2 regions of the Neptuniibacter halophilus genome follow, and region 2 is predicted to be linked to the other one. Evidence: predicted binding sites of a transcription regulator. Region 2 holds the regulator's gene; the other holds the start of a gene.

Region 1 (15,898 bases), 1.7 Mb from region 2:
CACGCGCTGGCTCTACCTCTTCACCCTGCCCCAGATCGGCAGTAAAGGTAACCACTTCTGCATTGTATTCATCTTGTAACCAGCGAACGATAACCGACGTATCCAGTCCACCGGAGTAGGCCAGAACGACCTTTTTGATCTCGGACATTCTCAAGCTCCAACTTGCGAACAATTTCGCCCCGCGTAAGGCGAGGCAGAAAGGAATTTCAAATTAAGCGCGGCATTATAGCAGATAACCGGATTGACACACATCCGCCCGACAAGAATTTGTCAAACGGGTTTAAATTCAGTCACGCTCCAGGCGGATAGTGACCCGTCGGTTACGATCCCGGTTCTTTTTACTGTTATTCTCAACCACCGGATATCGCTCACCGTGGTAGCGGGTGGTGATCATGGCCGGATCCAGACCAAGGCTGATCAGGTAAGCCGTCACCTCCTCAGCCCGTCGTTTAGAGATATCCCGGTTCATCAGACGACGACCGAGATTATCTGAGTGGCCATCCACATAAACCCCCGAGACAGCCTCATCGTTTTTCACGTAGAGCGCAATCAGATCAAGACGTTCGCGGGAAGCATCGGACAAACGCCACTGAGATGACGGAAACAAAATAGCAGTACGCGCCACCTGACGAAAATTAACCGGCAGCAAGCCCGCCGTACAGGCCACATAATCGCTGTATGCCGACTGGAAATTCACCGCGGAGACTGAAACCCGCAATGACTCTTCGGTACCGTACCAGGCGGCACCGGTAAAAGTAGGCATCAGCCCCTTATACAGCGCCGCCAGCATATTCTGCGTCTGCTCCGGCGCCACTTCGAGATAACCGGTACGCTCTTCAGGCTTTATCCGGCCGATTGGACGAGGCGCGATTCCCGGCTGCCAGGGCGCCGCTTCAGCCACCAGACTGGCCCCCTGACTAAAATGGATATTCTCAGTTGGCCGCAAAACAAAGTGCACCCGTTCGCCAGCTTCATGCAGAAACACAGCCGAACCAAACGAAGGGATCACCTGACTCAGCGTACAACTGAACTTTGACGCTTCCAACTGCCACCGGGAATCATCAATAGAGCTTCTGAAGGTCGCAGCCTGAAGCGATAACCCCATGAGACTGAAGATAATAGCGAGAAGAAAACGAACACGTACCATTAATGCTGCCTGTTAAAAATCAGATGATCTAATGATAGTTCGGCTAAAAGCCCAGATTCTTGAGAGCACATTTTGAGTGACCGCTGTTACGCTGCTAGAATACCCCGCATATTAAACGGAAACCCTCTGCCAAGTAAGGGCAACTCTTGACACACCATAACGATAGCAAACACCCGATGGCAAACCGTTTCCGCGGTTTCCTGCCTGTAGTCGTAGACGTTGAAACAGCCGGCTTCAATGCCCGTACCGATGCCCTGCTCGAGATCGCCGCCGTCACCCTGACCATGGATGAAAATGGTTTTCTGATTATTGATCAAAGTTTCGAAGCGCAGGTAGAACCCTTTGAAGGCGCCAATCTGGAACGATCAGCCCTGGAATTTACCGGCATCGATCCATTCGATCCTGAGCGCGAAGCCGTGCCGGAACGCGAAGCCATGGAAGAGATCTTCAAGCCGGTCCGCAAAGCGATTAAAGCGCACGATTGCAAACGCGCAGTGCTTGTAGGCCACAACGCTTCTTTTGATCAGGGCTTTGTCAATGCAGCGGCGAACCGCTCAGATATCAAGCGCAACCCGTTTCACCCGTTTTCCACTTTCGACACAGCCACACTGGCCGGACTGGCCTTCGGCCAGACCGTACTGGCCAAAGCCTGTCAGGCAGCAGGCATAGAGTTCGACGGCAAACAGGCCCACTCGGCGCTGTACGACACCATGAAGACCGCAGAACTGTTCTGCATCATCGTCAATCGCTGGAAAGAGCTGGGCGGCTGGGATCTGGTCGATCCGATCACCGACGAAGAGTAATCATCCAGACACAAAAAAACCGCCAGATGGCGGTTTTTTTATGAGCTAAGCCCGAATTACAGCTTGTCAGCTTCTTCAGACAGGTAAGATGCAACACCTTCAGGAGATGCAACCATACCTTTATCGCCCTGGTTCCAGCCTGCCGGACAAACTTCACCGTGTTCCTGGTGGAACGCCAGCGCGTCAACCATACGCAGCATTTCATCAACGTTACGACCCAGTGGCAGATCGTTAACAACCTGGTGACGAACCAGACCGTCTTCGTCGATCAGGAAAGAACCACGGAAAGCAACACCACCTTCAGACTCAACGTCGTAAGACTGGCAGATGCTGTGAGTCATATCCGCTACCAGCGTGTAGTTAACAGGGCCGATACCGCCTTCGTTAACCGGAGTGTTACGCCAAGCGTTGTGAGAGAAGTGGGAATCGATAGATACACCGATCACTTCAACGTTACGCTTCTTGAACTCTTCGATACGGTGATCGAATGCCAGCAGCTCAGAAGGGCAAACAAAAGTGAAGTCCAGTGGGTAGAAGAATACTACTGCTTTCTTGCCTTTAGTGGCTTCTGACAGTGTGAAAGTATCAACGATTTCACCAGTACCCAGTACCGCTGGTGCTGTAAAGTCAGGAGCCTGTTTGCCTACAAGTACGCCCATTTTGCTATTTCTCCATTAAGTGCTTTCTAGCGTTTAAGGTTTTTATGATAAAAAAGGTCGCGATAAAATCAAGCAGCGACCTGGCAGAAATTATTCCGCGCCCTGCTCAGCCGGACCAGCCGCTTCTTTAATGACCTGAGCCAGCTCGCCGCTCTCAGCCATTTCGCAGATAATATCGCAACCGCCGATCAGCTCGCCTTTCACCCACAACTGCGGGAAAGTTGGCCAGTTAGCATATTTTGGTAGTTCAGCACGGATTTCAGGATTTTCAAGAATATTTACAAAAGCAAAACGTTCGCCACAAGCCATAACCGCTTCAGACGCACGTGAGGAAAAACCGCACTGCGGAAAACGTGGCGTCCCTTTCATATAAAGCAGAATATCGTTGTTTTCAATCTGCTCTTTGATGGTATCAATTACGCTCATTCATACACCTATATCATCATATGTCAGTCGCACACTCGAGTGCGTGCCGTGGCGGACAATGTACCACATATCCGACCATTTTACTCTGACAATGTACATTTGCTTTTATTAATCACCTTTATAAATAAAATTAATTAGCCCTCCCGATAGAGTGTGTTTTTTTATCCACAGCCATCCTCCCTCCGCGTTTCACCCTTGCCAAACGACATAAAGCTGCCTATTATTTGCCCTCTGATCTGGCAGCCTTGGCTGCCTTTTTGCGTTTAGGGAACAAAAAAACATGGCTGTAGAATCGATTATGTCCACCTACAACCGGCTCTCTGTCGCGTTTGAACGCGGCGAAGGCAGCTGGCTGTATGATACTGATGGTAATAAATACCTGGATGCGCTCTGCGGTATCGCTGTCTGCGGTCTGGGTCACGCTCACCCCGCTGTTACGCACGCTATCTGCGAACAGGCCGGCAAAGTGCTACACACCTCCAACCTGTACACTATTCCGAACCAGCAGCAGTTGGCCGAGCGCCTGACTCAGATTTCCGGTATGGATAACGTCTTCTTCGGAAACTCCGGCGCGGAAGCGAACGAAGCAGCAATTAAACTGGCCCGCCGCTACGGTCACAAAGTTCGCAATCTGGATAATCCTGCGATCATTGTGATGGAAAACTCCTTCCACGGCCGTACGCTGGCAACCCTGAGCGCAACAGGCAACCGATCAGCCCAGGCAGGTTTTGAACCACTGGTCAGCGGTTTTGTCCGCGCACCCTACGATGATGTTGATGCGGTTCGTAAAATCGCTGAGAGCAACCCTAATGTGGTGGCCGTACTGGTCGAACCGATTCAGGGCGAATCGGGCATCCGTATTCCTGCAGACAATTACCTGAATCAGCTACGCGATCTCTGTGACGAGTTTGATATGCTGCTGATGCTGGATGAAGTACAGAGCGGCAACGGCCGGTCCGGTAAATACTTTGCCTACCAGCATAACGGCATCATGCCGGACGTAGTCACTACCGCAAAAGGCCTAGGCAACGGCGTACCTATTGGCGCCTGCCTGGCTAAAGGCAAAGCCGCTGAGGTTCTGACCGCTGGTACCCACGGCTCCACCTATGGCGGCAACCCGTTGAGCTGTGCCGCCGCACTGGCTGTAGTCAACACGATCATGGATGAAAATCTGTGTGAGCGCGCAGCAGAACTGGGCGACAAAATCGTTGCCGGTTTCCGCGAACAGCTCGGCCATGCCGATTACATCAAAGAGATCCGTCACAAGGGCCTGCTGGTCGCTATCGAGCTGAACGAAGCCGGCACTGAACTGGCTGTTCTGGCGAAAGTTAAAGGCATTCTGCTCAATGTCACCGGCGGCGGCAAAGTCGTACGTATGTTGCCACCCCTGACGATGACCGATAACGAAGCCGACCTACTGGTTAACACCCTGTCGCAGATTATCCGCGTTTATGCCGCGGATGAGCGTATCTCCGAAGGAGATGACAGCACTCCCGCAGCAGAACGAAGAGTAAAATGAGTATCAGACACTTCCTGACATTGCGTGACCTGAGCACCGACGAGCTGCGCCAGCTCGTTCGCCGTGCCAGCGAGCTTAAGGCGATTCGTAACCGCAACGAAGTTTATGAACCGCTGAAAAACAAAGTAATGGCGATGATCTTTGAAAAATCATCAACCCGTACCCGTGTCTCCTTTGAAGCAGGCATGGCACAGTTTGGTGGTCACGCCATGTTCCTCTCTCCGCGCGATACCCAGTTGGGTCGCGGCGAGCCGATCAGCGACAGCGCCCGGGTGATCTCGAGCATGGTCGATGTGGTAATGATCCGCACCTTCAGCCACGAGCTGGTAGAAGAGTTTGCCGCCAACTCCAAGGTCCCGGTAATCAACGCACTGACCGATGAGTATCACCCATGCCAGTTACTGGCCGATATGCAGACCTACTTCGAGCATCGCGGTGATATTCAGGGCAAAACCGTCACCTGGATCGGCGATGGCAATAATATGTGCCACTCTTACATCAACGCGGCGCATCAGTTCGATTTCAAACTCAACATCGCCTGTCCTGAAGGGTTTGAGCCCGATGCAGCGCTGATTGAAGAGCACGGTGATCGCCTGTTCATTACCAACTCCCCTGAAGAAGCCGTCAGTGGCAGCGATCTGGTCGTGACGGATGTCTGGGCCTCAATGGGCCAGGAAGAGGAGCAGAAAGAGCGCGAAGCTCAATTTGCCAACTTCCAGGTTTCCCCGGCGCTGATGGACAAAGCCAACCCGGACGCACTGTTTATGCACTGCCTGCCGGCGCACCGTGGTGAAGAGGTCAGTGAAGATATGCTGGATGACCCGCGCTCAGTGGTGTACGACGAAGCGGAAAATCGCCTGCATGCGCAGAAAGCGCTGCTGGAGTTCCTGCTCGTCAAATAATACGGGGCAGGCAATTCTTCGGGGATTGCCTGCCCTTATTGTCTGGCCGTACTATACTGCCTATACCCTGCGACAATCGACGATCAGCGGAGAGGATGAATGATTGAGCTGCGCCACCTTAAAACGTTGTCAGCCCTACGGGATGCAGGCAGTCTGGTTGAGGCTGCAGAGCGCGTTCATCTCACCCAGTCAGCCCTTTCACATCAGATTAAAGATCTGGAAGACCGGCTTAGCTGCTCGCTGTTTATCCGTAAGACCAAACCAATCTGCTTTACCAGTGCCGGCCAGCGCCTGCTGACTCTGGCCGATGAAATTCTGCCGATGATCCGCAATACCGAACGGGATATCGCCCGTCTGGCTGGCGGTGAAGCCGGGCGCCTGAACCTCTGCATTGAGTGCCATAGCTGTTTTGACTGGCTGATGCCCACCATTGACCACTTCCGTCAGCACTGGCCTGAAGTGGAGCTGGATCTGTCCAGCGGCTTCAGCTTTCAACCCCTGCCGGCGCTTGCCCGCGGCGATCTTGATCTGGTGATCACCTCTGACCCTGAAGCCCGTACCGGCATCACCTATATTCCGCTGTTCACTTACGAATCCCGTCTGGCCATCAGCAAACAGCACCGGCTGATGGCACGACGCTATATTCACCCGGAAGATCTGGCTCAGGAAACCCTGATCACCTACCCGGTTGAACACCAGCGACTCGACATCTTCAACCATTTTCTGGATGCAGCGGATGTTGAACCGGCAACGATCCGCACCGCAGAACTGACCGTGATGATGCTGCAACTGGTCGCCAGCGGCCGGGGTGTCGCCGCCCTTCCAAACTGGGCACTGCATGAGTACATTCAGCGCGACTATATCGCCTCGCGCCCACTCGGCGAAAAAGGGGTCTGGTGCACCCTTTATGCAGCGATCCGGGATGATCAGAAAGACGCTGAATTTATGGTCGATTTCCTTAATACCGCAAAAGATGTATCCTTCCGTAATCTGACGGGTATCAAGACCGCTTAAATAACCGTATACTCGGTGTATCAATCGCCATATCGATCAAGAACAGAGCAGTGAAAAGCAATACCTTAAGCTTCAACAAACAATGTTCAGCGGACTCCGCTGCACTGGCTTTTTATTCTCACTCCTACTTTATCTAGGTCTGTGGGTTTTGTGCTACCTGCACAAAATTGACAGGCCGCCCCTCATCCGTATACCCGCAAGTTCAGCTTGCACACCTAGCGACCCTATTTAGATTTATCACTGCAGCAGACAGACTGCAGATTATCAGGAAGATTAAGATGACAACTTCGATTTGGACCCCTCAGAGCTGGAGAGAGAAACCGATTGTCCAGCAGCCAAGCTACCCGAACCAGGCCGCCCTGCATGAAGCCGAAGACAAGCTCAGCAAGATGCCACCACTGGTCTTTGCAGGCGAGATCAATCAACTGAAAACCGATCTGGCCAACGTTGCTAAAGGCAAGGCGTTTCTGTTGCAGGGTGGCGACTGCGCCGAAAGCTTCAGCGAATTCAATGCCAACAAGATTCGCGATACATTCAAGGTATTGATGCAGATGGCAGTCGTGATGACGTTCTCTGCCAGTTGCCCTGTGGTTAAAGTCGGTCGTATTGCCGGTCAGTATGCCAAGCCCCGCTCCGCCGATATGGAAACCATCGACGGTGTCGAACTGCCCAGCTACCGCGGTGATATTATTAACGATATCAACTTCAACCCGGCAGCCCGTGAAGCCGACCCGGAACGATTGGTAACTGCTTACCATCAGGCCGCTTCCACACTCAATCTGCTACGCGCCTTTGCACGAGGCGGTTTTGCCGACCTGCATCAGGTACACGCCTGGAACCAGAGCTTTGTTACCAACAGCCCGCTGAGCAATAAATACCAGGACCTGGCTGATCAGATCGATCAGACCCTGCGTTTCATGGCGGCCTGCGGCATCAATTCAAAGAACACGCCACAGTTGCATGAAACATCGCTGTACACCTCTCACGAGGCACTGCTACTCGGCTACGAAGAAGCACTGACCCGTCAGGACAGCCTCTCCGGTAACTGGTATGACTGTTCCGCCCACATGCTCTGGATCGGTGACCGGACCCGTCAGCCCGATCATGCACACGTGGAATTCCTGCGCGGTGTCGAAAACCCGGTGGGGATCAAAGTAGGCCCAAGCACCAAAATCGATGATCTGGAACGCCTGCTGGCGATTCTGAACCCGAAAAACGAAGCCGGTCGGATTACCCTGATCGCGCGCATGGGCGCTGAGAAGATCACTGAATTCCTGCCACCACTGGTACGTGCTGTGAAAGCCTCTGGTCAGCAGGTTGTGTGGAGTTCAGACCCGATGCACGGCAATACCATTAAAGCCTCAAGCGGTTATAAAACCCGCAGTGTGGATGCCATTCTGCGCGAAATGAAAGGCTTCTTCGAAGTACACAAAGCGGAAGGCACTCACGCCGGTGGTGTTCACTTCGAAATGACCGGCCAGAACGTAACGGAATGTATCGGTGGCGCCTACATGATCAGCGAACAGGATCTGGCAGATCGCTACCACACTCATTGCGACCCACGTCTGAATGGTGAACAGGCACTGGAACTGGCGTTTCTGATTGCCGACACCCTGAAAGCTGCCCGCTGCTGATGGGTTCAGCCTGCCCCGCTGGGGCAGGCTGTTACTGTTTTTTAATGCAGCGTCGGGGGCTCTTCCGGCTGATCCGGGACCACAATATGACCGCTGCTGTCGAGCATCAATACACCCTGCTCCACACCCAGCTCCAGCATCTGATGTAACATCATCCGGGTCAGGTGCGCACTGATAATCAGCCCCGCAGGCGGATCACCGTCAAACAGTTCTTCATCAATCAGATCTTCTGGCCGCAATCCCAGCAACAGCGGATTCTCAGCGATCAGAGGTGCAATATCTTCCGGGGCAAAAACGGAATAGTCAGAGGAGATATCCAACGCCAGTTGGTAGGCATCCCGCTCCCGGGTATTCTCTCGTAACAGATCCAGAAACGCCGCTTCGGCAGCAGAAAAGATCTGGCTCAACTGGCTGACTCCGCCCTGAGCAATCACCTGCTTCGCGTGCTCGGAACGGCTGTAATCCGCCTCGATGATATATTGCGCATCCTGAGCAAGTTCCTCGTCATCCACCAGCACATTGCCCTCTTCATCCACATCGAGCCAGTCCTGTTCCACAGCCACTGCCATCAATCCCTCCAGTGCGGCAGCGAGAATATTGCTGCAGATAATCACACCCACAGACGGGTTTTCACTCTCCTGCCGGTTCATAATCAGCTCACCGGCACGGGCTGCCAGCAATGTCGGATCCTGCTGAATGATCTCTGCCAGCCGATCCGTCTCCAGAAACAGCTTTTCATGGCAGAGCCTTTCTGCGGTGAGGTAGGGTTCCGTGCAGCCGTTGGCCTGCATACGTGCAATATATTCAATACGTATATCTTCCAGCAGCGCGGTGAGCAATCCACTCATAAAGGGTCCTATGGCTGATCTGACGGGAAAATTTGTCATAAATAACTAAGATAACTACGACAATGGTCGATTGTAACCAAGGAAGCAACTAAAAACGCCAGGAAGGGGGAGAAAAATGCAATCCAAGGATAAAGACGATAAACCCAGAGAAGAGGAAGAAGGCAGTATCTACGTGCTTTCTGATAACTAAACCCAGAACCTGATCAACTGCTGATCGGGAATCTCGTCCGACCGCACTGCGGTCGGCTACGAAGCAAGCAGGCTGAGGCCACCACAGCAGCGGCCTGCTTTATCAATGCAGCGTCAGCCCTATCGGATTGACCTGAGTTTTGATTTCATCAAAACCTTCGCGCAGATCGAGTAGTCGGGTCAGGCCGTGATCTTCCGGTGATGGCGGCAGTTCAAACCAGTCCAGCGCCCAGACTTTCGTCATCAGTTCATACTCACCGATCAGGGCATCGAGGTAGATCATCACCGCTTCTACACGGGGGTCCATATCCAGCACGGTAGGCGCATCTTCCAGATAGACCTCAAGATGCAGGTGCTTGTTAACCACCACCAGACGACACCAGAAATCTCCGATCTCACAATACTCATCGCCAATATTTACCGACAACGGTACCGGGTCATAGCGGTTATTAAACGCCTTGAATTCGATACCAGACAATTCCGGTGCTGCGCCGATCAGGCTTAGCACTGCATGAATTGACTCCGGAAAGCCGTCGCAGCCGAACACCATCTCCACCGAGCCATCATTATCGGCATCGCTCTGGAAATGAAAGGTCAGGTTACGGTCGATCTTCTGCAACTGCTCCCGATACTGTTTCAGCAGGGGCTCAGCTTCAAAACGGTCGTCACTCCGGCTGGAAAGCAACTGCTCAATAGTTTCCTGCAACTGCTCCCAGAAGGAACGGATCTGGTTTCTGTCTAGAATCATCAAAACGGGTGTATATCTCGCCGGTTCGGATCAGGTACGGGGTACAACGACGCCAGTCTGGCCCTGATACTTACCATTTCGGTCTTTATAAGAGGTTTCACAGATCTCATCGCCCTGCAGGAACAGCATCTGCGCCACACCTTCGTTGGCATAGATCTTCGCTGGCAGCGGAGTGGTATTGGAGAACTCCAGTGTAACGTGCCCTTCCCACTCAGGTTCCAGAGGCGTTACATTGACGATGATGCCACAACGGGCATAGGTGCTTTTCCCCAGACAGATGGTCAGCACATCACGGGGAATCTTGAAGTATTCTACGGTGCGGGCCAGCGCGAAAGAGTTCGGCGGAATAATGCACACATCCGACTCAATATCGACAAAGCTGCCTTCATCAAAATCTTTCGGGTCAACCACTGAGGAGTTGATGTTAGTGAAGATTTTGAACTCGTTGGCACAACGAACATCGTAGCCGTAACTGGAAGTACCGTAGGATACAATCCGAGAGCCATTCACTTCCCGAACCTGACCCGGTTCAAACGGTGAAATCATCTCTTTCTCTTCCGCCATCCGGCGAATCCAGCTATCTGCTTTAATGCCCATATTGGCCTTTCCACATCCGTAGTCAAAAATATCGAGGCGGGAATTGTACCTTTTTTCGGGCATTTCGACAAAAACAAAGCACAGCCGGGCAGGAAAAAAATAGCCTCAAAAAGAGGCTATTTATAAAACGTGTTAAAGCGGCTGTTAATTCAACAGGTTGGCGGTTTTTTCATATTGGTCGGCGAGCCAGAATTCTGCGGCGGTTTTCCCTTCATCACGAAGAATATTTGCCTGGCGCTTCAACTCAAGCGCCATGGCCTGACGTGAAGGAGCCTGCGTATCAGATTCCGGCTTTTTAACGCTGGCTGTTGCTCGATAATCCATCTCTTCATCCCTCAAACTCTTTATTTTTATTATGGCTGCAATACCGCAGCGCCTTATTAAGTGTAGACAGCATTCAGTGACGAAATGATGAAAAACATTCCATCAGCACCGCCAGACAGCGAGAAGCAGACAAAAAAAGCCCTCACAACGGAGGGCCTTAACCAGTTATGCAGGGCCGGGCTGATCAGTCCTCTTCCACCACGATGGAGGGAATCACCTGGGCCGGTGCGGCGTTACGCTGCGCCAGACGGCCTGCCAGCTTGCGCGCCACTTCACGGTAGATCATGGCGTATTCACCTTCCGGGTCGGCCGCAACACTTGGCTCCCCCGAATCAACCTGCTGACGGATGGTCATCGACAGTGGTAACTGGCCCAGCAGTTCGGTTTCATAAAGCTCAGCGATCTCTGCACCGCCGCCATCACCAAATACCGCTTCGTTATGACCACAATTGCTGCAGATATGCGTACTCATATTCTCAACAACACCCAGCACCGGAATATCCACTTTGCGGAACATTTCGATCCCTTTCTTCGCATCCAGCAGGGCTATATCCTGTGGCGTGGTCACAATCACCGCGCCGGAAACCGGCACTTTCTGCGACAGCGTTAACTGAATATCACCAGTGCCCGGCGGCATATCGATAAACAGATAATCCAGATCCTGCCAGCGTGTCTGGGTCAGCAACTGCTGCAGTGCACCGGCAGCCATCGGCCCACGCCAGACCATAGCGGTGTTTTCTTCGATCAGGTAGCTCATCGACATCGACTGCAGGCCATGTGCGATAACCGGGTTGAAGGTTTTCTCATCAAAAGGCTGTGGTCGTACACCTTCATCTACCCCGAGCATCATCCCCTGACTCGGCCCATAGATATCCGCATCAAGGATGCCCACTTTGGCACCTTCTGCCGCCATCGCCAGCGCCAGATTAACCGTGGTGGTGGATTTACCCACACCACCTTTACCAGAAGCCACTGCAATCACATTTTTAACGCCACTCATCGCCGGAATGCTCTGGCGGCTCTGGCTCGCCAGAACCTGATGGCTGACTTCGACAGTGACCTTATCCACACCCTCAACCTCAGACAGCCGGTTGCTGATATCACTCTTCAGCATCTCAGCCACACCGGTTGAAGGATAGTTCAGCTCCAGTTTAATCCGCACCTGACCCTGTTCAACCTGAAGCTCTTTAACAAAACCCGCAGATACCAGATCCGTCTGAACGAGTGGATCATTTAAGTGACCCAGTATCTCTTTAACTTGTACTTCGATTGTGCTCACTTTACGCCTCGCTTAATGTCTACGAGAAAGTTACTACGAGAAAACTCAATAAATAACCAACTAATTTAGTAGGGATTGTGCATACTCCCCGTGTGAGTGTCCAGCAGAATCCGCACAATCCCGTCTTATACCAGCATCATCGGCTACTCCACCGGCCTGCACAATCAGACTTTCAGCCCGCTTCACTCAGTTCTGCTGCACGCTGTTTAGCGGTGGCAAAATCGGCTTTACCACTGCCCAGCACAGGCAATGCTTCAACCGGATAGATCCCGGCAGGCAGGCTCAGAGGGGCCATTTCTGCGGCGATCAGACGTTGACGTATTGCAGCAGGATCAACTTCACCTTCAACCAGTAAAACGATCTTCTCACCTTTTTTCGCATCCGGCAGATTAACCGCCAGCAGTGGCAGATCCGGCAACTGCAGTATAGACCTCACCTGTGCCTCAACCGCACTGAGGCTGATCATCTCACCGCCCAGTTTGGCAAAACGGCTGTAACGATCAACAATCGTCAGGAACCCGTCTTCATCCAGACGCCCTTTATCACCGCTCCTGTACCAGCGTAACCCATCCTGCTGCAGCATCACCTGAGCGGTTTTCTCAGGATTTTTCAGGTAGCCCTGCATAATCTGGGTACCACCAATTAATACCAGCCCCTCCTCACCCACGGGCAGCTCCTGCAACGTGTCCGGATCAACAATACGAAACGTACTGCCCGGCAGCGCCATACCTACGGTTCCGGGTTTGGTACCGACCTGAATGCTCCACCAGTCGGTATCCAGCGAGTCTGGCAGATTGGTACTGGCCACCGGCGTGGTTTCCGTTGAACCGTACCCTTCAATCACCGGCACGTGGAACTTACGCTGAAACTGTTCACTGACACTCAGATCCAGCTTTTCAGCCCCGGCCACCACCGCACGCAGTGAACTGAACATCAGCGGATGCAGGCGTTTATTCCGGCTGTACAAACGAAGGAAGGTTGAGGTGGCACACATCAGTGTTGCCTTGTAACGTGCCACACCTTTACCGATAGCCACTGCATCGGTCGGATCAGGATGACAAACCAGCGGCATATCCTCGATCAGGGGCATAAAACAGGTCACGGTCAGGCCAAACGCGTGGAACAGTGGCAGTGTGGCCATGATGCAATCCTGTTCCTGAACATTAAGGACATCCGCTGTCTGTCGCAGGTTACCCATAATATTGCGGTGGCTGAGCATCACGCCTTTCGGTGCTCCCTCACTGCCGGAGGAGAACAGAATCGCGGCCGTACTCTCCAGATTACCCGGCCGGCATAACCACAGTTGCAGAAACGCAGCCGGCAACAGCGAGACCAGCGCCAGTGTAAACAGCCCTTCCACACGACTGATCTGATCCTTAATCTCTTCCATGTAGAGTACCTGACGGCCCTCGAACAGAGGTTCCGGATCAATCCCCCGGGCTTTGAGTTTTTTAACAAAGCGGTGTGCGGTCAGAATCGTCTCGACTCCTGCCTGTTCCAGTGCATTATTTACCGTCGCCATCGGCGCAGTAAAATTAAGGTTAACCAGCGTTTTTCCCGCCATCAGGCTGGCCATATTCGCAATCACCCCGGCACTGGAAGTCGGCAGCATCAGACCGATATTCTGCCCCGGCGTTTTCAGCAAGCGCTTACGGAACAGGGCACAGGCGGTCAGAAGGCGATTATGACTGATCGGCCCGCCCTCAACATCGGCTACCGCAAACCCGGAACGCGCCCGCTTCATACTATGGATAAACGAGGCCGGCAGGGTATCCAGTGTCTGGGTATAACGCTCCCAGGCATGAATCGACAGCTCGAATACTTTTTTCTTAACCTCTACCGCGTTACTGCGGATCGGCATCGGCGCACCGAATGCAACAATCAGATCACGACGACGGCCATAACGGCGAATCAGTTTCATTTTGTCAGTCGAACGGGAGAAACGACTGCCCCACAATCCCCGCAGATAGAAAGGTACGATCACCCCCTCGGCATCAACACAGGCGCGCTCAAAACCTCGTTTAAATTCACCCAGTTGTCCCAGATGGCTGATCGCACCTTCAGGAAACAGACAGACCACCTCCCCGGCATTGAGCAGATCACGTACCTGTTCCAGCGCCTGACGACTGCTGCCTCTGGAGATCGGGATCACTTTATACAGGTCAAGGAACCAGCGCAGATACCAACGCTCGTAGATACTCCGCTCCATCACAAAGTGGATATGTCGCGGACAGGCAATCTGCAAAATAGCCCAGTCCAGCCAACTGATATGGTTACCCAGCAGCAGAGTGCCCTTACCCGCTTCCGGCAGGTGTTCAAATCCCAGTACCTGCATCCGGTATTTCTGTCGGAACAGCGTTATCACCAGCAGACGGATAAACGCCTGTGGCAGGGTTAGAATCGCAAAAACAGCCCCCGCAACGGCGATCAGACCCAGCAGTATCAGCAACACCAGACCATCAATACTGGCCCAGGCGAACGCCACAGTCAGGGCGAGAAAGCTGAGCATCATCAGGTTCTGGATAAAGTTACTGCCCGCCAGAACCCGACCGGTTTCAGATTCAGTGGCATGGAACTGAATCAGAGCATTCAAAGGTACACACATCAGCGCACCGAACAGGCCTATCCACAGAAACACGCCTGCCTGTAAGCTCATCGAATCCAGCTGCGGTAACAGGATCAGCCCCGTAGCAACCCCCACAGCCCCCACAGGAATCAGGCCGACATTGATATAGTGTTTAGAGAAACGCCCCGCCAGCATCGAGCCAAACATAATGCCGATCCCGGCCAGCGCCATAACCCCCTGAATCACAAAGGTATTGCTTTGACCCAGATGGTCCTCCGCAAAAGCCGGGAACACCGCCAGCATCACCTGACTGATCGACCAGAAAAGCGACAGACCGATGATCGCCAGCCAGACCGGCCGCTTACCGCGCAATAAGTTGAGATTCTGTTTCAGGGTTTTCCCCCTGAGGTACGCTTTCTTATCGAACCGGGCTCCCTTGTCTTCATCCTGTAATTGCGGCAGGCGATAAGCCATATACAGCTCTGTCAGAGCGCCGGCAACCAGCAACCAGCCCAGCGGTGCATTTCGACTCAGGCTTTCGCTCGGTGTGATTTCGGTAATACCCTGCAAGCGCAGCTCGAACAGCAGGGAGAACACCACAATACCGGATAGAATAGCGATCATGGTGACCGCCTGAACCCAGCCATTCCCCTCACTCAGATTATTCGTGCCGACCAGCTCTTTGATGTAGCCATATTTGGCCGGCGAGTAGAAAGCGCTTTGCAGTGCCAGAACAAAGGTCAGGGCGAACGCCGGGATAAACCAGCCCAGATAATAACAACCGGTAATCAACAACGTGATCAGCACCGCGCCCCAGGCAGAAAACCTCATCACCCGGTTTTTAGGGTATTTATCAGCAAGATAACCGGAAGGGGTAAACAGCAGAATAAAAGGTAGCAGGATCAGGCCGTTAACCACAGCCGTCAGGAGAATCTGTATATCGCCGTCATACGCTTTAAACAGGGTATTCTGGATGATGATTTTGTGCCCCAGATCCACAAAAGCATTAATAAATGCAACGCAGATAAAGGCAGTAAATCCTTTTATTTTCAGTAGCTCTTTCATCAGGGCCTCCGGGCCGGCTGTAATCCCTGAAGAAAGATTACAACCTTAGGTTCGGGTATAACAGTCTGGAGATGAAAAGCTACCTGAAGCCACTGACCAGCACAGCACAGGCCATAAAAGTATCAGCAGGTAATACCATACAGTCCGAATGGACGGTTTGCCTGCGTAATGAAAACCG
Region 2 (13,694 bases):
TTACCGCGCGCGCGAGGCACCGACAAGAAACCTTTTCGGCGCGTTACAAAGTATGTTTGCGGCAGAAGCCAGCTAGCGATCGCTGCCCAGAGACTGATGAGGCGCATGCAGCTCTTTATGCAGCAGCGCCATCAGCTCAGCTTCAGGCCGGCCGATCCCGCAATTCTGCACCAGATCGTCCACATCCGCGCCCATCTCCATCAGACGGGTAGCCTGATTATAAGCCAGTGCACTCGGATCACGGTTCTCCAGCTCGAGCTGTTTGTCTGCGGTCAGATTCAGTTTCTGCTCAACCTCAATCAGACGACGCCCCATGCCGATAGAGCTGTTAGTCATGGCCTGAATCTCATTACGCAATACATTGATCAGGGCCTGATGACGACGCTCATGCTGGCGTAAACGGCGAAACAGGACAAAACAGGCCACTGAAGCGCCCAGCGCCAATAAAAGTAAAAGCAAAGTAATCCAGGTTGCTGCCATGCTCGGTCCTAATTCGTGCTCAATCAGAAAGCCTGATCAAACTGTTTCATCAGCTCAGGGATATCCAGAATTGCGCATCGCTCTTCCATGTATGTACCCCGCAGCCATTTTCGAGGGTTATTACTGCCGGCCCAGGAGACTTTATCCGCCGGTATACGAACCGATTTGACCAGCTCATCACAAGCCAGGGCCCAATGCCGTCCCTGCAAAATAATTAACTCATCGTAACGAGCCAGCTCCGGCTTATAACGCTCAGGAATCAGCCACAGTGCCGTATCGATCACATTAGTTTCTGAGGTCATACCGCCAAAACGCCCCAGACACCAGTCATGGGCCGCATCCAGCGTCAGTGAAACTGAACTCAGGTGAACCGCGCCTTCAACATAATCGAACGGAATCGCGAGATTAAGGCCGTGCATACGGATCAGCACGCAGTTGATCTCACGACCGGCCATATCCGGTGATAGATTTTCTGCTACAGCCTCTTCAGGCTCAGCTTGTGCCGCCAGTTCCGGCTCTGGCTCTGGCTCTGGCTCTGGCTCTGGCTCTGGCTCTGGCTCTGGCTCTGGCTCTGGCTCTGGCTCTGGCTCTGGCTCTGGCTCTGGCTCTGGCTCTGGCTCTGGCTCTGGCTCTGGCTCTGGCTCTGGCTCTGGCTCTGGCTCTGGCTCTGGCTCTGGCTCTACAGCAGCATATTGATCTGCCGCCTCAATACCAGCGCTATTTTCAGAAATTTCGGCGTCGGGTTCAGCACCCTCTTCCACGGCCAATTGCTGCTTAATCGCAGCGATTTCTGTCTCGGTATCGATACCGGCATCCGGATCAGACAGCAGAGATTCCAGATAATCAAATACCAGCTTCTGAACGCCGTGAACCTCTTCTGTACCGTTCTGCTGTGGATTCTTATCGGACTTGGTCATAGAACCTCCTGCTTCTGACGTTCAAGCAGAGACCGCAGCAGCCGGGCGTAAGAGTGAACCCCCCGGCTACCGGAGTCCATCACAGAGGGGACAAGCCCCTGAATACTGGCATTACGGAATTTGGTATCAACCGGAATCACAGCGTTTGAAATCTCATTCGGATAGTTATGATGCAGCTCACGCAGACTGCTCACGGAGGCCTGCGTTCTGCGATCATAAAAAGTAGGGATAATGGTAAAACTGAGTTTTTTACTACGCGCCCGGTTAATCATATTGATCGTGCGAATCATCCGTTCAAGGCCTTTGAGGGCCAGAAACTCGGTCTGAACCGGTACCAGCAGATGCTGACAGGCAGCCAGTGCATTAACCATCAGAACGCCGAGCACCGGCGGACTGTCGATCAGCACATAGTCATAGCGATCCCGAACATGTGCCAGGGCTTTCGCTATCTGTAAGCCCATCCCTTCTGCACCAACCGCTTTACGCTCCAGCGTCGCCATAGCCGTAGAGGCCGGAATCAGTTCAATGCGGCCATGACTGGTCTTCAGCAACAGATCAGTAACATCCTCTTTATGCACCTTGCTGCTACCCTGAAACAGGTTATAAACGCTGTCTTCCAGCTCGTCAGGATCGTAGCCGAAGTAACTGGTCAGCGAGCCGTGCGGGTCGAGATCGACCAGCAACACCCGATAACCAACCTCAGCCAGCAGACCTGCGATCGTCACTACGGTTGTTGTTTTGCCGACACCACCTTTCTGGTTGGCAACAGACCATACATGCATTTATCTATCTTCCTGTTGTAACAATTCAGGTTCCGGACGTCTGAATAATACACCACCGTCACCGGTTTCGACCTGTTCAATCACCGGCAACGCCTCCTCTTCGGGCGAAGCGAGCACCGTTGACACTGCATCAGCACTGACCTGCTGGCTACCGAATGAAGAAACGGCCCGGCGTACTTTTTCATCACGGGAAACCACAATCAGCACCCTGCGGTTAAGGCGCTGTCCCGCTTCAGTCCGGTTACTGTAAGCCGGCTGATATTCACCATAGCCTACTGCAGCCATCCTTTCCGGTTGTACACCAAACTGTGCCAGCAAACGTACTACCGTCGCCGCCCGGGCAGCGGAGAGCTCCCAGTTTGACGGATACACCGAATTGGAGATCTGCTGGTTATCGGTAAAACCCTCTACATGGATCGGGTTCTTCGTCTCTTTAAGGATCAGCGCAATCTGTTCAAGCAGCTCGTCAGCCAGGACATTAGGTACCGCACCACCGGAATCAAACAGCCGGGTGGCGCGCAACTCAATGGTAAACCAGAGGTCATTACCGGTCACTCTGATCTGCCCGTCGGATATCAGCTTCGAAAAACCCACCTCAAACGCCTGTTGCAAGGCGCGGAGTGCATCCGTTTCTGCCTGATCCGGCGGTGCTATTTTAACTTCCGGGGCATCCTCATCAGCCACCCCGCCACGGAAAATACCGGCACCTGACTTACTGCGCCCCAGCCCGTCACCATCGACTGAATCTGCGCTCGGATCGCCACCTACAAACACCCCGGACAACGCCTCAGCCAGGTGTTTGTATTTTTCTTCGTTCACCGAAGAGATCGCATACATCACCACAAAAAAAGCAAACAGCAGGGTGATAAAGTCAGCGTAGGAGATCACCCAACGATCATTGCGGATACTCTCTTCAACCTGCCGACGTCTGGGCATAACGCTACCTCAGATAGCCCTGCAGCCGCTGCTGAATGGCTTTGGGATTCTGACCTTCTGCAATAAACATCAGCCCTTCCAGAACCATCTCCTGATACTGGTATCGCAGCAGCACCAGATTTTTAATCTTGTTGGCTACCGGAATCAGAAACAGGTTGGCAATGCCGATACCGTAAATAGTAGCAACAAAGGCCGTGGCAATGCCGGCACTCAGCCCATTGGGATCAGTCAGGTTACTCATCACGTGGATCAACCCCAGCACGGCACCGATAATCCCCAGCGTCGGAGCATAACCACCCATACTTTCTATTACTTTCGCGGCCTGAAGGTCTCTCTGCTCTACCGTGATCAGCTCAACCTCCAGCGAACTGCGGATCACCTCAGGCCCTTTTCCATCTGCCAACAGCAGCAAGCCCGCTTTGACAAAGGGATCGGATTCTTTCTCTGCTTCTTTTTCCAGTGCCAGCAGCCCTTTACGGCGGGCCACAACACACCATTTGACGATTCTGTCGATACGCCCGGCGAGATCCTGTTTATTACTACCGAACGCCCAACCTAACAGCTTTACCGCCCGCGCTACATCCTGAGCCGGAGACTGGATAATCGCTGCTGCCAGCGTCCCCCCGATCACAATCGCCGCAGCCGGCAGGTTCAGTAACTCGGCAAACTGACCACCTTCGAGATAGTTCCCCCCCAATACCGCAGCCAGCGCCAGTATCACACCCAGAATTGCAGTGATATCCATATCCGCTACCTTTTATTGCTGAGGATTGGGCCGAACTCGGTCAGGTCGAGGATCTCATTTGCAAGCCCCGCATTGACCACTGCCTGCGGCATACCATAGATGGTGCAACTCTCTTTATTCTGCGCCCACACAGTCGCTCCCTGCTGACGTAGCAGCCTGGCACCGTCACAACCGTCGGCGCCCATCCCGGTAAGAATGATCGCTAACACTTTGCTTGCATAGGATTTAGCTGCGGAGGCATAGGTCACATCAACGCTGGGTTTATAGGTCAGACGCTCATCCCCCGGCATAATGCGTATCACATCTTTATTCCGCGGATCGATAATCATCTGATGACCACCCGGCGCCAGCAGTGCGCGCCCCGGCATCAGCCGATCGCCATCTTCCGCCTCTTTAACCGCAATATTGCACTGCTGATCCAGCCGGCTGGCAAACACCGAAGTAAATGTCTTAGGCATATGCTGCACCAGCAGAATCGGATGGGGAAAGTTGGCGGGCAACTGAGTCAGTATCTGCTGCAGCGCAGCCGGGCCACCAGTGGAGGAACCGATCACCACCAGCTTACAGTCGGCCGGTATTGATTTCCGTGACACTGGTCGGCGCGGTGCAATACCCGTCGCCGGGGTGGCGCTACGCTCCTGCAAACGACTGCCCGCAGGTTCAGTTCGCTGCCCTGATGGACGGGCGGCAGGTGCAGGGGTTCGCGCCGGGCGTGATGTCGCCGTTGACGACGCCGGAGAACGACTGGCGCTGTCCGGACGAAAAACCATCGACGTGCCACCACTGCTTTTACCGGCAGAAGAAATAAACGAGCTACGCTGCCGGGCATGTCGGGAACGCCCCAGCTCGACTACTTTATCGCGAAGTTGTTTTTCCAGTGACGATGAGTGCTCCATCCAGGCGCGCATATCTTTGGAGAGATAGTCCAGCGCCCCCGCTTCCAGTGCCTGCAGTGTTACCTGAGCACCTTCGTGGGTGAGAGAGGACAGCATCAGAATATTGGTCGGGCATTCCCGCATAATCACCCGGACAGCTTCGATGCCGTTCATCTGAGGCATCTCCACATCCATGGTAATCAGGTCGGGCTTAAGCTTCTTTGCCTGCTCAACCCCTTCCCGCCCGTTCTGGGCAGAGCCGACAACCTCTATCCGGCTGTCGCCTGCCAGAAGATCAGTGATCCGGTGACGAAAGAAACCTGAATCATCAACAATCAGAACCCTAACCGGCATAAATCATGATCCCCTCACCTGCCTCAGGATGCGTAATGCTTCAACAGATTCGGGATATCGATAATCAATGCGATACGGCCATCGCCCGTAATTGTTGCACCGGACAGACCCGGCGTACCGTGCAGAATAGTACCCAGAGGCTTGATCACAACCTCTTCCTGACCCACCAGTTGATCCACCACAAAGCCAACGCGCTGGGTGCCAACCGTTACGATCACAACGTGTCCCTGCTCCGGCAGATCCGCACCCTGCTGACCATCGATCAGCCAGCGTTTCAGGTGGAACAGTGGCAATGCCTGATCCCGTACGATAATCACCTGCTGACCATCTACGATGTTGGTTTTGGTCAGATCCAGATTAAAGATTTCGTTTACATTCACCAGCGGCAACGCAAACGCCTGATCTTCCAGAATAACCATCAGCGTAGGCATGATCGCCAGTGTCAGAGGCACCTGGATCGCAATCCGTGAACCCTGACCGACCACAGAGTCGATATTCAGCGTACCATTGAGCTGAGTAATTTTGGTTTTCACCACATCCATGCCAACACCACGGCCGGACACGTCGGAGATCTCTTTCTTGGTTGAGAAACCGGCAGCAAAAATCAGGTTGAAGCATTCCTGTTCTGTCAGGCGTCGGGCAGCTTCGGCATCCATCATGCCACGCTCAATGGCCAGATTACGCAGTTTTTCCGCGTCCATACCGGCACCATCATCCTGAATGACCAGCAGGATATGATCCCCTTCCTGCTCAGCGGACAACAGCACATGACCTTCACGGGGCTTACCCGCCGCTTCACGGGCATCAGGGGCTTCAATACCGTGATCCACCGCATTTCGCACAAGGTGAATCAACGGGTCAGCGAGCGCCTCAACCAGGTTTTTATCCAGATCGGTCTCTTCACCGCGCAGTTCCAGACGAATCTCTTTCTTCAGATTTCGGGACAGGTCACGAATCAGGCGCGGAAAACGACCAAAGACTTTTTTCACCGGCTGCATACGGGTTTTCATCACCGACATCTGCAGATCGGCGGTTACCATATCCAGCGTGCCCAGTGCCTTGGCCATCTCTTCATCTTCGCGGGTGACCCCCAGACGCACAAGACGGTTACGCACCAGTACCAGCTCACCGACCATGTTCATGATCTTATCGAGCAGACGGGTATCAACCCTGACATTGCTCTCAGCCTGAGGCTTGGCTTGCTGATGTGCGGCTTTAACTGCTGCAGCGGTCGCCTGCTCGGAAACAACTTCCGCTGCGGCCGCAGGGGCCGGTGCTGGCGCTACTGGAGCCGGCGCAGGTGCTGCGGCGACCGGTGCCGGCGCAGGTGCAGCCACGGGTGCCGCCGGAGCGGGAGCAGAAGGCGCACCGAACGCCCCTTTACCCTGAGCCTGAAGCTCATCCAGCAGGGCTTCGAATTCATCTTCTGTGATCAGATCCTGACCGCCAGCGGCAGCCGCGGCAGGTTCAGGTTCTGCAGGCGCCTGATTTTCATTGCCCGGCCCTTTACCAGGGCCGTGCAGCTCATCGAGCAGCGATTCAAATTCATCTTCCGTAATCAGGTCATCACCGGCTTCGGCCGCAGGCACGTCAGCACCCGCCGAATCCTCCATATCACCGAGCAACAGGTCGAATTCATCATGGCTCTTATCGGCAGCAGGAGCCGCCTGAGGTGGCGCTGCCGGAGCAGGTGCGGGCGCTACAGGCTGTGCAGCCGGCACATTACCTGTTGAAAAGTTAATCAGCGCCTGAATCAGTTCCGGATCAGCGTTATCCGGCTCGACACCACTGCGTACCGCATCAAACATCACGTTGACGGTATCCAGAGCCTGCAATACGACATCCATCAGCTCAGGTGTAACCGTAATTTCCCGGTTACGCAGCATATCAAAGAGGTTTTCCGCCTTGTGGCAGCAATCCACCATCGGATCAAGCTGCAGGAATCCCGCGCCGCCTTTTACCGTGTGGAAGCCGCGGAAAATTGCATTGAGCAGATCGCTGTCATCCGGACGCTGCTCCAGATCAACCAGCTGTTCGGATAATTGCTCAAGAATCTCTCCTGCCTCGACAAGAAAGTCCTCAAGAATCTCCTGATCCACATCCAAACTCATATGGCGCTCCTCTTAAAAACCCAGACTGGATAGCAGGTCATCAACTTCGTCCTGACTGCTGACCACGTCAGCCGCCTCCTTATTGACCTGAGGACCCTCAGCCTGAATAGGATTCTTTTTATTGGCCTGTTTTTCTTCTTCATCTGCTTCCAGCACTTCAATGCCAGACAACCGTTCGACCTTGGCAGCCATCTCCATCAGGCTGACCAGGTGAGTCTCGACATTGGTAACCAGATTAATTACCCGGCGGATCAATTGCCCGGTAATGTCCTGATAGCTCTGTGACACGACGATATCGGTCAACTCGGTACGCAGGGTAGCAATGGTGTTTTCGGATTCTTCTTTCAACGCACAGGTCCGGTCAAACACCCCGGCCAGGGTTGAGTGTTCTTTCTCCAACTGCCCCACCAGAAGCAGCAGGTCTTTAAAGCGTTCGCTCTGGACATCAAGGTTGTCCACCAGAGTCAGGGCCTTATCCACCCTGTCCATGGTTTCATGCGCATTTTTTTCAGTAACTTCGATGACGTAGTTCAGACGGTCAGCAGCATCCGTATGATCGGGGACAGACTCATCTCCCACATCAAGGCTGCTACCCAACTCATGGGAGAAGGCTTTGATCGCCTCATGCAGCCCCCTGGTCAGGTGGCCTACTTCACTGAAGAAGGTTTTGTGGCGGAATTCGTGCAGATCCTGAATGATGTCCATTGCATCAGACAGATTGCCCTCGTTGAGCACAGAAACCAATTCCTGAGCCTTCAACTGCAATTCCATTTCGAAGTGTCCCAACCCTTTGCCTGTTCCTGAAATCATTACTACCGACCTTATTCTTTAACCCAGGCGCTCGAAAATTTTGTCAATTTTCTCTTTCAAGACAGCCGCGGTGAACGGTTTGACTACATAGCCATTAACCCCGGCCTGCGCAGCGGCGATAATCTGCTCTTTCTTCGCCTCAGCCGTAACCATAAGTACCGGCATATGCGCCAGATTCGGATCGGAACGCACCTCTTTCAAAAGGTCGATACCGGTCATGCCCGGCATATTCCAGTCAGTAACCAGAAAATCGATACCCCCCTGTTTGAGGATAGGCAATGCGGTCTGGCCGTCATCTGCTTCCTCAACATTGGTCATACCCAGATCGCGCAACAAATTTTTGATTATGCGTCTCATGGTGGAGAAATCATCCACTACAAGAATTTTCATGTCTTTATTCAAGACGACCTCCCGTTAGAACTACGCAACTCATTGAGTCTACACCTAATTACCGCAATTACGTTGAGTCGGGTCAACCCTTTTTTTACTGCCAGTCACTTAGCCTTGATCTCAATCGCAAAGCCGCCTGGCTGTGAATCTGACTAACACGAGATTCACTCACCCCTAATATCTGGCCTATCTCTTTCAGGTTGAGCTCTTCATCATAATAGAGCGCAAGCACCAACTTTTCTCTTTCCGGTAAATTATTTATAGCCGTACTTAGCGCTTTTAAAAACGCTTCACGCTCAAAATTCTGATTTGGCCCCGGGTCATCATTAGCAAATGATTCACCGGGCCCCTCATCCTGAGGACTGATTAACTCTTCAAAACTGAACAGCCGGCTATCCAGAGAATCGCGCAGCAGATTATGATATTCATCGACGCTGATCCCCATCTCTCTGGCGACTTCAGCATCCGATGCATCTCTGCCAGTTCGCCCTTCAACCTGTTGAATGGCTTCGGTGACACGTCGGCTGTTGCGATGCACAGAACGGGGAGTCCAATCCCCCCGGCGCACCTCATCAATGATGGAACCACGAATGCGGATCCCTGCATAAGTTTCAAAACTGGCCCCTTTGGAAGCGTCGTACTTTCCGGCGGCTTCCAGCAGACCAATCATTCCGGCCTGTATGAGATCATCCAGCAATACCGTTGCCGGCAAACGAGCCAGCAGATGATGGGCAATGCGTTTAACCAGAGGCGCATACTGCTCGATCAGCTCTTCACTCGACTGTAATTGCAGCTGGTTGTACATACTGCCTCTATTTAATCTGTTGAACTCACTCCCTGAACGAGCCGTTCAACAAAAAACTCCAAATGACCACGGGGCACGGACTGGACCGGCCATCCGTTTACTTTATTCGCTAACTGACGATATGCCAAGGAGACTTTGCTCTTTGGAAACGCTTTTAAAACAGCTACTTGACGCTGAACGGCTTTACGAACGTTTTCATCATAAGGGATTGACCCTACATATTGAAGTGTTACATCCAGAAACCTGTCTGTCACGGTCAGCAGCTTACCAAACATGTTACGACCTTCCTGTTCACTGCGAACCATATTCGCAAGAACCCGGAAACGGGTCATCTTATAATCTCTGTTTAGCAGTTTTATTAAAGCATATGCGTCGGTAATTGAGGTGGGTTCGTCACAAACAACCACCAGAACTTCCTGCGCAGCTTTCACAAAACTGACTACAGATTCGGAAATACCGGCCGCCGTATCAATGATCAGAACATCAATATCATCAGCAACCTGATTGAAAGCATGGATCAATTCAGCATGTTCATGTGCAGAGAGCGAGGTCATCTCCTGAGTACCGGAAGACGCCGGGACAATGCTCAGGTAATCATCAACCTCCAGCAGAATATCCTTTAATCCGCAGTCACCATTGAGCACATCTGCGATGGTTCGCTTCGGCCGCAGCCCCAGCATTACATCGACGTTGGCCAGCCCCAGATCGGCATCCATCAGTATGGAGCGCTGCCCCAGATCCCCCAGCGCCAGCGCCAGATTAACCGAGACATTGGTTTTACCTACCCCACCCTTACCGCCGGTCACGGCGATGACTTTAACGGGTTTATGCTGATTCATATCTTTTCCTGCTCTCAACCCGTTTTATAGGCAGACCCAAGGGCGGACATTTTTTTCTCGGCTTCGATCGCCCGCTGAGCGGTAATTACCGCACGGCTTACCAGCTCATGCTGTCGAGCCACTTCAATGTCATCCGGTATACGCTGCCCGTCTGTGACATAGGTCACCGGCAGGCGCTTTTCAATAATCAACGACAGTGCCTCACCGAGACTGCCCGATTCATCCATCTTACTCAAAACACAGCCATTCAGACCTAATGTCTGATAAGCATTAAACGCCTGTTCAACCACACGGCGCTGACTACTGCAGGAAACAACCAGCAATTTTTTCAGCCGCAGAGTGACGCCTTCAAGCATCTGCAACTGCGCCTCGCTGTGAGGCTCCTGAGCATTCAGCCCCGCAGTATCAATCAGCACCAGACGACGATTTTTCAGACTGTGCAACACTTCGTCGAGGCTGTTGTTTTCATCCACCACCCGGACAGGCACGTCAAGAATCCGACCAAAGGTGCGCAATTGCTCATGCGCGGCAATACGGTAAGTATCGGTTGTCACCAGCGCCAGACTGGAACTGCCGTACTTCAGCACATAACGTGCTGCCAGCTTACCAATAGTGGTGGTTTTACCGACCCCGGTCGGCCCCACAAATGCGATCATGCCACCGCGTTCGATAAAATCATCACCCAGCACGGGGATTGAATCCGACAACCGCGCCAGCGCATGTTTCCAGGCCTTATCCGGTGCCAGACCACCCTCCATACTGGATATCAAATGCGATGAGAGACGCTCACTGACACCCAGCAATTCAAGCTTACGCTGCAGAGGCGGTTTCTCCGGAGCAGCCACGGGCGCAGATCGTTGTGCCAGCACCTGCTGATTCAGCAGGTTTTTTAACTGGGCGATCTCGTCCTGCATCGATTTGATAAGCTGATCGTCCGGCCCGGCCACTTCAGCCGAGGAAGCCAGTAATTCATCTTCAAGATTAACGCCCAACGGGGCGTCATCCAGAGCCGAGCCCTGCATAAAGTTGCGGTGCGCCATATCCGCTTTGGCCTTCTGCCGGTCTTTCAGCGACTGCAGAATACTGCGCAGATCATCGTCATCCTGCTCAATCTGGCGATTAACATGACCCGGCTGTTTCAGCTCCTGCCCCTGCTGCTGGGCCTCCGCAATCTGCATACGGGCCTTTTGCAGCTCACTCGCCAGCGCTGAGCCCTGACCGCCGGTCAGGGTGTCGATCTGCTCCTGCCGCCGCTGCTGCGGGGTGGGCGTAGTTGCCTGCCGTGAGAACTCCTGCTGAGCAGCTTCATAATCATTTTCATGCGCTGCAACCACCTCAACCCCACCGGCAACCCGGTGATTGGAGACAATGACAGCGTCCGGCCCGATCTCATCCCTGACCCTTCGCATAGCCTGGCGCATATCTGGCGCAAAAAAACGTTTTACTTTCATATCAGTTCCTTATCGGCCACCAACTGCAGGGCTGTAATGAATTGATCATCCATTCTCACCCCCTACGGTTGCCACTATGGTGACCTTTTTATTTTCAGGAATTTCCTGATAAGAGAGCACATTAATCTGATGCTCACCATAACGTACAAATTTGGCCATCAATGGCCTTACCGGAGCCGCCACCAGCAATACCGATGGTCGGCCCATCATCTCCTGCTGGGTCGCAGACTCTGACAGGGAGGCCTGCAGACGTTCAGCCATCCCCGGCTCCAGCACCAGACCATTATCCTGCCCCTGCTGCACAGAGTTCAGCAGCAACTGCTCCAGTTGCGGTGCCAGAGTAATGACCGGCAACTCCGCCTCAGAGCCATTGATATTCTGAACAATCAGACGTGACAACGACACTCTCACCGCAGCCGTCAGCGCCAGCGGATCCTGCGTCCGGTTGACTGCGTCGGCCAGGGATTCGGCGATCGTTCTGAAATCTTTCAGCGGTACCTGTTCCATCAGCAGGTTCTGCAGCACTTTAAGCAGAATACTGAAAGAAAGCTTGGCTGGCACCAGTTCATCCACCAGTTTCGGCGAAGTTTTCGACAACATATCAAGCAGTTGCTGTACTTCCTCATGGCCCAGCAGCTCGTGGGCATGCAACTGCAACAACTGATTCATATGGGTCGCCACTACAGTGGAGGCATCTACCACGGTATAACCCAGCGACTGCGCCTGCTCTTTCTGAGACTGCTCAATCCAGATCGCATCCAGACCAAACGCCGGGTCTTTCACCTCAACACCCTGCAGCTTACCGAATACCTGACCGGGATTAATCGCCAGCTCCCGGTCCGGGTACACCTCAGACTCACCAACAACCACACCCATCAGCGTAATGCGGTAGGCGCCGGGCAACAGATCCAGATTGTCACGAATATGCACCGAGGGCACCAGAAAACCCAGATCCTGTGAAAGCTTCTTACGTACCCCTTTGATCCGGCTCAACAACTGGCCACCCTGCATCTTGTCTACCATCGGAATCAGACGATAGCCAACTTCAAGGCCCACCATATCCACAGGCATCACATCATCCCAGTCCAGCTCACGCTTCTCGGACTCTTCTTCCTGCGGCATCTCAGCCTGTTCCAGTGCCTCAGCTTCTTCCCGCTCTTTGTTTCTGACCTGTTGCTTGAAGATCCACCAGGCACCTGCACCTGCCAGCAGAGCCAGAGACAGGAAGGCGAAATGCGGCATACCGGGGATAACCCCCATCACAGTCAGAATAGCTGCCGCCACCGCCAGTGCTTTTGGCGAACCAAACATCTGGCTGACAACCTGACGCCCCATGTCATGAGACACATTCTGTCGCGTCACCATAATAGCCGCTGCAGTAGACAGCAGCAGAGAAGGAATCTGCGCCACCAGACCATCACCAATGGTCAGCAGGGAGTAGAAACGCATCGCGGTCTCGAAATCCAGATCATGCTGCAGCATGCCGATCCCCAGACCACCGAGCAGGTTGATCACCAGAATCAGGATACCGGCGACCGCATCACCACGAACAAACTTTGAGGCACCATCCATCGAACCATAAAAGTCCGCTTCCTGAGTGACATCCTGACGCCGCGCTTTAGCCTCTTCCTGCCCAATCAGGCCGGCATTCAGGTCCGCATCGATTGCCATCTGTTTACCCGGCATCGCATCCAGAGTAAATCGCGCACTAACTTCCGAGATTCGTCCGGCACCTTTGGTCACCACCACAAAGTTAATGATGATCAGAATCAGGAAGACCACGAAGCCGACCACGTAGTTACCGCCGACCACGACCTCACCGAATGCCTCAATCACCTTACCCGCAGCATCTCCCCCCTCGTGCCCGTAAAGCAGCACTACACGGGTTGAGGCAACGTTAAGCGCCAGACGCATCAACGTAGCAACAAGGATAATGGTCGGAAAGATGGCGAAATCGAGTGGCCGGTCGGAGTACACACAGACCAGCAGAACCACAATTGAAAGGGCAATATTGAAGGTAAAAAAGACGTCGAGCAAAAACGGAGGCACGGGCAGAGTGACCATTGCCATGATCACCAGCAAGAGCAGAGGAACCCCCAGATTCCCCTTACCTAGCCCACGCACATTATCGAGAATTACCGCTCTGTCCACCGAAGCCCCAAACGTCAAAAAAACAACACTTAGATCTGTTTACAACCA

The links. Region 2 encodes FliA, which starts transcription of late flagellar genes. Its sites were predicted from a motif close to CTAAAGTTNNNNNNNNNNCNGCCGATA; they were not measured.
Region 1: QUD59_RS12565 (flagellar protein MotY) is a predicted target of FliA. The motif match lies at 1,185-1,211, and genes of this name have one in related genera.

Annotation. Positions count from the first base shown of each region.
Region 1 covers NZ_AP027292.1:2,685,037-2,700,934, reverse strand. Annotated here, with positions in the region: gene QUD59_RS12570 (argininosuccinate synthase) at 1-148, opposite strand, end outside; gene QUD59_RS12565 (flagellar protein MotY) at 287-1,147, opposite strand; gene rnt (ribonuclease T) at 1,324-1,950, shown strand; gene QUD59_RS12555 (peroxiredoxin) at 2,007-2,609, opposite strand; gene grxD (Grx4 family monothiol glutaredoxin) at 2,700-3,035, opposite strand; gene QUD59_RS12545 (aspartate aminotransferase family protein) at 3,316-4,554, shown strand; gene argF (ornithine carbamoyltransferase) at 4,551-5,456, shown strand; gene QUD59_RS12535 (LysR family transcriptional regulator) at 5,556-6,470, shown strand; gene QUD59_RS12530 (class II 3-deoxy-7-phosphoheptulonate synthase) at 6,749-8,104, shown strand; gene QUD59_RS12525 (hypothetical protein) at 8,146-8,952, opposite strand; gene QUD59_RS12520 (hypothetical protein) at 9,245-9,889, opposite strand; gene dcd (dCTP deaminase) at 9,920-10,486, opposite strand; gene QUD59_RS12510 (hypothetical protein) at 10,631-10,810, opposite strand; gene apbC (iron-sulfur cluster carrier protein ApbC) at 10,995-12,089, opposite strand; gene QUD59_RS12500 (acyl-[ACP]--phospholipid O-acyltransferase) at 12,262-15,720, opposite strand.
Region 2 covers NZ_AP027292.1:1,018,390-1,032,083, forward strand. Annotated here, with positions in the region: gene QUD59_RS04765 (DUF2802 domain-containing protein) at 73-480, opposite strand; gene QUD59_RS04770 (chemotaxis protein CheW) at 504-1,397, opposite strand; gene QUD59_RS04775 (ParA family protein) at 1,394-2,179, opposite strand; gene QUD59_RS04780 (flagellar motor protein MotB) at 2,180-3,115, opposite strand; gene QUD59_RS04785 (flagellar motor protein) at 3,120-3,860, opposite strand; gene QUD59_RS04790 (protein-glutamate methylesterase/protein-glutamine glutaminase) at 3,866-5,089, opposite strand; gene QUD59_RS04795 (chemotaxis protein CheA) at 5,113-7,200, opposite strand; gene QUD59_RS04800 (protein phosphatase CheZ) at 7,213-8,010, opposite strand; gene cheY (chemotaxis response regulator CheY) at 8,029-8,400, opposite strand; gene QUD59_RS04810 (RNA polymerase sigma factor FliA) at 8,495-9,205, opposite strand; gene QUD59_RS04815 (MinD/ParA family protein) at 9,217-10,044, opposite strand; gene flhF (flagellar biosynthesis GTPase FlhF) at 10,059-11,495, opposite strand; gene flhA (flagellar biosynthesis protein FlhA) at 11,541-13,646, opposite strand.